Regions from separate parts of the Streptomyces sp. NPDC047525 genome, predicted to be linked through region 2. Evidence: riboswitches for the same ligand, from Rfam matches in the RefSeq annotation. Region 2 holds a riboswitch; each other region holds the start of a gene.

Region 1 (2,253 bases), on a different contig from region 2:
GCTCCATCGCCGAGGCCGCCCAGCGCGCCGTACTGCCGCAGCCGGATCCCCGGATCGGCGGTCTCGACATCGCCGCGCGGTACGAGGCCGCGGAGGCCGACGCCTTCATCGGGGGTGATCTGTACGCCGTGCAGGACACCCCGCACGGCGTGCGCGTCATCGTCGGTGACGTACGGGGCAAGGGGATGGGCGCGGTGGCGGCCGTCGCCGTCGTCATCGGGGCGTTCCGGGAGGCTGCCGAGCAGGAGGCCACGCTGGAGGCGGTGGCCCAGCGGCTTGAGCGTGCCCTTGCGCGCGAGGGCACGCGGCGCGACGGGCTCGACGCCTTCGAGGGGTTCACCACCGCCGTCCTCGCGGAGATCTCGCACGGCGACGGCCTGGTGCGCCTCATCAACCGCGGGCACCCGGGACCGCTGCTCCTGCGCGGCGACGGGCGGCTGTGCATGCTGTCCGCGACCGAGCCCGCGCTGCCGCTGGGGATGGGCGACCTGGGCGCCTGGCCGGACCGTGCGGACGAGACGGAGTTCCCGCCGGGGGCGATGCTGCTCCTGTACACCGACGGGCTCTCCGAGGCGCGTGACAGCCGGGGGGAGTTCTACGACGCGGCCACCCGGCTCGGGGGCCGCATCTTCCCCGGACCCAACGGCCCGGACGCCCTGCTCGCCACGCTCACCGAGGAAGTGCGCAGGCACACCGGGGGCGGCACGACCGACGACATGGCGCTGCTCGCGGTGCGGCGGCCGTTGGCGACGGGTGATGCCGGGACCGAGGGCGGGGTCGACGCGGAGATCGATGTCACCGGCCGTGACTGAAGAACACCACTCCGCATAACAACTGACGTACTGTCAAGGAAGTGTGAAGCTCCGGTGTGTGAAGAAGTGGCGTCAACTCGCCCCGTTCCGCACCCCCGTGTCCCGTTAAGTACGGGCCAAAGCCGTTAACGATCAGTCGGAACGGCTTGGAATACGACCCTGCTGTCTATTAACGTTCGATAACGCAGCGCGGTCGTCCCAGCCGTCACTCGAGTCGGCTCCGCGCGCACGCGCCTAATCCCGAAAGGGAGCCGGGGAACCACTAATTGGGGTGAATCGGGCATCTGTGCATCCGTGCCAGATGTTCGTAGGAGACCTTCCTGCTCCGAACCCGTCAGCTAACCCGGTAGGCGAGAAGGAAGGAAAGGAGTGCGCCCCAGTGGCGTCCAACCGCCCTGCCCCCCAAGGCGCGTACGTACCGAATGACGACGACTTCGGTGGGTACGAAGACAGTTCCTGGGAGGAATGGAATCCCACCGAGGAGTCCATTCGCCCCGTCCGCGGCAGGCACCGCGTCCACAAGCGGGGCGGTGGCGGGCTCGCCCGCAGCTCCACTGTTCTCGGCGTAGGCGTCATCGCCGCAGTCGGCGCGGGCGGCATCGCCACCGCGCAGGGCGGCAAGCCGCCGGTCTCCATCGAGATGCCGGACCTGTCGGCCGTCACGGACTCGCTGCCGGAGGCCAAGTCGCTTCCGGGCGTGGGGTCCTTGATATCCGACGACTCCTCCGACTCCGCCGCCGCGGACAACGGCGTGACGGTCGCCGCCGCGCCCCTGAGCGCCGCCGGAGTCAGCACCGCCGACGCCGAGCAGGGCACCACGGACGCCGGAGAGGCACTGCGGGCCCGCATCATGGAGCAGGCGGAGAACCAGCAGGACCAGGCGGACGACGCGGTCCAGAAGGCGGCCGAAGAAGCCGCCGTCAAGCAGGCCGCCGAACAGGCCGCCGCCAAGCAGACCGCGGCCGAGAAGAAGATCGCCGCCGAGAAGGCCGCCGCGAAGAAGAAGGCCGAGGCGGAGGCCAAGGCCAAGGCCGAGGCGGAGCGACTGGCCAAGCTCGCCAAGAGCTACACCCTCCCCGTCGCCTCGTACACGCTCACCGGCACCTTCGGTCAGCCCGGCTCCATGTGGTCCTCCGGCTACCACACCGGCCTGGACTTCGCCGCCCCGACGGGCACGCCCATCAAGGCCATCCACTCCGGCACCATCAAGGAAGCCGGCTGGGCGGGGGCGTACGGCTACCGCACGATCCTCGAACTCGACGACGGCACCGAACTCTGGTTCTGCCACCAGTCCTCGATGAACGTCAGCGCGGGCCAGAAGGTCACCACCGGCGAGACCATCGGCCGCGTCGGCGCGACCGGCAACGTCACCGGCGCGCACCTCCACCTGGAGGTCCACCCGGGCGGCGACTCCACCGGGGTCGACCCGGCGGCGTGGCTG
Region 2 (2,253 bases):
GATCGGCCATCGCCATCCCGCTGCTCGGCGCCACCAGTGCGAGCGCTGCGGACACCGCCACGTGGGACAAGCTCGCGGAGTGCGAGAGCGGCGGATCCTGGAGCGCGGACGCAGGCAACGGCTACTACGGCGGGCTCCAGCTCTCGCAGCAGGTCTGGGAGGAGTACGGCGGCCTCGACTACGCGCCGAGCGCCGACCAGGCCAGCCGTTCGCAGCAGATCTCCGTCGCCGAGAAGGTTCTTGACGACCAGGGGATCAGTGCCTGGCCCAGCTGTGCGCCGATCGCCGGTCTCACCCAGGACGGCGCCGCCGCCGACGTCGACCCCGGTGCCCCGATCACGACGGTGCCGTCGGACGAGCCGTCGGAGTCGACCGGGCCCGGTGACGGCGAGTCGGCCGAGACGGGCGAGCCGAGTGCGTCGCCGAGCGAGTCGGCCGATCCCTCGGACGACACCAAGTCTTCGGACGAGCCCTCGGCGAAGCCTTCCGAGAAGCCCGACGCCGACGACGAGACGCGAGACAAGAATCACGACGAGTCGGGTGAGCCGGGCAAGTCGGATGAGTCGGATGAGTCCGACGACTCGGGCAAGTCCGGTCAGAATGACGAGGCTTCACCCGCTCCCACCGCCCCCGCCGGTGAGGGCGAGGGCCGCCACCGCGGCGACAGCGCGGACGACAAGGCCTCCGACGGCACCACTCGCGAGGGTTCGGGCCGGCACGCGTCCCGTGGCGACGAGCGTCAGAAGGACGGCTCCGACGGGACGTACACGGTTCGGTCCGGAGACAGCCTCTGGGTCATCGCGGACGACCTCGACGTGAAGGGCGGGTGGGCCGAGCTGTACGAGGAGAACGAGAAGTCGGTCGGCTCCGACCCCGATCTCATCCTTCCCGGTCAGAGCCTCGATTTGGGCGAAAAGTAGGGGTAGTTGGCGAGTCGCTTTGCGCTTGATGTCCCAATTGGCGCAAGTGAGACATGGGTCTCAGAAGCCCTGATCGTCTTTGGAAATCGGCCGTTGGCATGACTACGGTCGTGACCGCTCGCCACAGCGGGCCCCGCCGGTCGGTACGCCGAGTCCTGCCAACGGCCGTTCGGGAACAGTCGTCGCGCAAGCGCCGTAGGCAGGAGCGGGGGAACCAAGGTTTCCGCCGGGCCCGGACGTTCAGCATCGCGAGAGCGATGCGGAGAGACGGACGGGAACGGCTAGGGGTTAAGTCGCGCTCAGGAAGCGCGGCCGGGCAACTTCATCGGCCCGAACCCGACAGCTCACCTCGCAGGCGTCGGTGAGGGGATCACTCATGCTGTTTTCCAGCAAGGGCAAGCACCGCCGCCCGTCCAAGGCCACCCGTGTCGCCACGCTCGCCGGCGTCACCGGTGTAGCGGTCGCCGCCCCGCTGATGGCGGCCGGCTCGGCCTCCGCCGCGACCAACTCCGAGTGGGACGCCGTCGCCCAGTGCGAGTCGGGCGGCAACTGGTCCATCAACACCGGCAACGGCTACACGGGCGGACTGCAGTTCTCGTCCTCCACCTGGGCCGCGTACGGCGGCACGAAGTACGCCTCCAGCGCCGACCAGGCCTCCAAGGCCCAGCAGATCGAGATAGGCGAGAAGGTCCTCGCGGGTCAGGGCAAGGGTGCCTGGCCGAGCTGCGGCGTCGGCCTCTCGGGCGCCTCCAACGAGGGTGGCGGTGCGCAGGAGAGCGCCCCGCAGCAGACCCAGGAGCAGCCGAAGAGCCAGCCCAGCGCCCAGACCGAGCAGCCGCAGCAGGCCGCTCCGAAGGCCGAGGCCCCGAAGACCGAGTCCAAGAAGACCGTCGAGACCCCGACCGGCAAGACGGTCAAGAAGGGCGACGGCGAGTACAAGGTCAAGAAGGGTGACACCCTCTCCAAGATCGCCGAGGCGAAGGACGTCAAGGGCGGCTGGCACAAGGTGTACAAGCTCAACGGCGACATCATCGACAACGCCGACATGATCTACCCGGGCCAGCAGCTGCACCTCAGCTAAGCGCTGAGAGCTGAGCGGCGGCGCTTCGGCGGAGGCGCCGCCCGCCCACCCCCGTCCCCACGGGTCCACCCCGTCCCGGTGCGCGTATCCCCCGTACGCACCGGGGCGGGGTTCTTTTTGTCCGCACCGCTTTGTTCCGTTCGGAAACTTTTTGCTCTCGGTTTGTCCACAGGACGGTCGCTCGGCTGGCTGTTGCCCGGGAGCCGGTTAGGCTCGTGTCCGCGAGGCCAACGCCCCGCGTACCCGCGTCAC
Region 3 (2,253 bases), on a different contig from region 2:
GCAGGATGACCGCGACCCACCACAACGCCTTCAGCGCGAATCCCGCACCGAAGAGGAGCAGGGCCAGAAGAAGTACCACGATAAGGGGAACCATTGTTATCAACCTCCAGACGACCGTGTGCTCCCATCCCTGCCGCGCAAACACACAAGAAGCCTGTTTCCCACACAGGTTGAAGGGATCCGATCCCGATCGCGGTCATGATGTTTGGCGGGCAGCTGAGCGGCCAGACGTACCGACAGAACATGACGTCGATGCCAAGGGAGCGTGAGCGGACCATGACCGCCAACGAGAAGGCCAAGGCGAAGACCGAACAGGCCGGCGGCGCAGCCGCGCAAGCCATCGGACGCGCGGTGGGCAACGAAAGCCTTACTGCCAAGGGGCACGCCCTGCAGATGAAGGGCGACGCACGCGAGGCCAAGGAAAAGACCAAGGACATCGGCAAGCATTAACACCCTTTCCACTGCACGTCGTTGGGGCGGCCCCTCCTTGGGGCCGCCCCAACGGCGTTTGGTCAAACGGAAGAAGACAACGGAAGCGGCGGCCGGTCATCACCCGCCCATGAACCGCCGTCGGCCCTCACCTGGGGCGATCAAACTGCTGTTGATGACGATACGCCCGTTTTGACACGAAGAACGACCTCCGCAATATGTCCGTCTTTGAGTTAGAAAGCCACTCCTTTATGTCATTGGCGGAGTATATGCAGTCGTCCCCAATTCAGTGAAACGGGTCACACCGGCAGCCGATCCCGCAGGAGCCACTGAGCGCATTTCCGTTCCACGCAAAGAAAGTTGGGCTTTTCGATCAAAGAGGGCAACGGGCTCCGGTCGACGGCGGCCGGGCCTCGCACATTTCTATTTGAATTCTGGCCTTGTTCGGTCCGGTCTTTCTCGCCTAACGTCACCGTCAATCCGGACGGAACGCCGAATCCTGCCGCTGTCCGGAAACCCTCCACCCACTCACATACGCCCGGCAGGAGCGGGGGACCCAGGTAAGCCGCCGATCCGGATTCCGGAACGGCTCGGGGTGAAGTCGCCTTTGCAGTGCGACCGGACATCTCCCGTCCGAACCCGACAGCTCACCTCGTAGGCGACGGAGAGGAAATTCGTCATGCCTGCAAAGGGAAAGCACCGCCGTCCCAAGTCCAACTCGCTCACCCGGGGTATCGCCGCCGCAGGCACGGGCGGGGCCGTGCTCGTTCTCCCGGTGCTCGGCGCGACCACCGCCGGCGCGGCGGAGGCGGCCGCGGCCGCCAAGCCCGCCGCGGCCCCGAAGACCTACGTCGTCGTCGCGGGCGACACCCTCTCCAAGATCGCCCGAGAGCACTCCGTGAGCGGCAGCTGGAAGAAGCTGTACGAGGACAACCGCAGCGCCCTCGGCGACGACCCGAAGCTGATTCGCCCCGGTGTCCGGCTCACCCTCGACAAGGAGGACTCGGGCAAGCCCTCCAAGGCATCCGGCGAGCGGGCGGACCGCTCCGAGCGCAAGGACGCGGTCGAGCCCGCAGCCGCCCCGGCGAAGAAGTCCTACGCCAACAACCTCGACGGCTGGATCAAGGAGTCGCTCGACATCATGGCCGAGCGCGGCATCCCCGGCTCCTACGAGGGCATCCACCGCAACGTCATGCGCGAGTCCTCCGGCAACCCGCTGGCCATCAACAACTGGGACTCCAACGCCACCGCCGGAACTCCCTCCAAGGGGCTCCTGCAGGTCATCGCCCCCACGTTCTCCGCGTACCACGTGCCCGGGACGTCACTGGACAGCTACGACCCGGTCGCCAACATCACCGCCGCCTGCAACTACGCGGCCGACCGGTACGGCTCGATCGACAACGTGAACGGCCCGTACTAGACCTGATCCCTGTTCGTCTGAAGGACGTCCACCTGCGGCAGAGAACGGTGCCGATGGTGGGCGTCCGCCGTCTCCGCGAGCCTGGGGCGGCCCAGCGCGCGATAGGCCGTGACGAGGAGTTCGTTCGCCAGTGCCTCGCGCGCCGGGTCGCCTGCGGACGCCCAGTGCAGGTCGCGGCCCAGCAGAAGGGCCTCCGTCGGGTCGCCCGCCGAGCAGCGGCGGCGGGCCTCCTCCAGGGACTCCCCCAGGGACTCGGCGTCGTCGAACAGGCCGTACATGTACGTCGCGAACTTGTACTCGTCGGCCCCGTTGTGGGCCGGGCGGCCCAGCGCGGAATCGCCCGACGCGAGTGCGCCGGCGCCGTCGAGCGTGGTGATCCGGTCGGGGTCCACGGGCGGGACCGC

What was found. A riboswitch is a leader RNA that binds a small molecule or an ion and turns the genes downstream of it on or off. The one in region 2 is predicted to bind cyclic di-AMP.
Region 1: linked by a shared signal. The riboswitch ahead of ABZ833_RS28010 (M23 family metallopeptidase) and the one ahead of ABZ833_RS23050 (transglycosylase family protein) in region 2 are both predicted to bind cyclic di-AMP.
Region 3: linked by a shared signal. The riboswitch ahead of ABZ833_RS08930 (LysM peptidoglycan-binding domain-containing protein) and the one ahead of ABZ833_RS23050 (transglycosylase family protein) in region 2 are both predicted to bind cyclic di-AMP.

The regions. Positions count from the first base shown of each region.
Region 1 covers NZ_JBEYTL010000009.1:409,714-411,966, forward strand. The annotation lists gene ABZ833_RS28005 (PP2C family protein-serine/threonine phosphatase) at 1-812, shown strand, start outside; cyclic di-AMP (ydaO/yuaA leader) riboswitch at 1,034-1,180, shown strand; gene ABZ833_RS28010 (M23 family metallopeptidase) at 1,192-2,253, shown strand, end outside.
Region 2 covers NZ_JBEYTL010000007.1:476,139-478,391, forward strand. The annotation lists gene ABZ833_RS23045 (transglycosylase family protein) at 1-920, shown strand, start outside; cyclic di-AMP (ydaO/yuaA leader) riboswitch at 1,102-1,293, shown strand; gene ABZ833_RS23050 (transglycosylase family protein) at 1,297-2,001, shown strand.
Region 3 covers NZ_JBEYTL010000002.1:907,245-909,497, reverse strand. The annotation lists gene ABZ833_RS08940 (hydrophobic protein) at 1-94, opposite strand, end outside; gene ABZ833_RS08935 (CsbD family protein) at 277-450, shown strand; cyclic di-AMP (ydaO/yuaA leader) riboswitch at 910-1,105, shown strand; gene ABZ833_RS08930 (LysM peptidoglycan-binding domain-containing protein) at 1,109-1,849, shown strand; gene ABZ833_RS08925 (ADP-ribosylation family protein) at 1,846-2,253, opposite strand, start outside.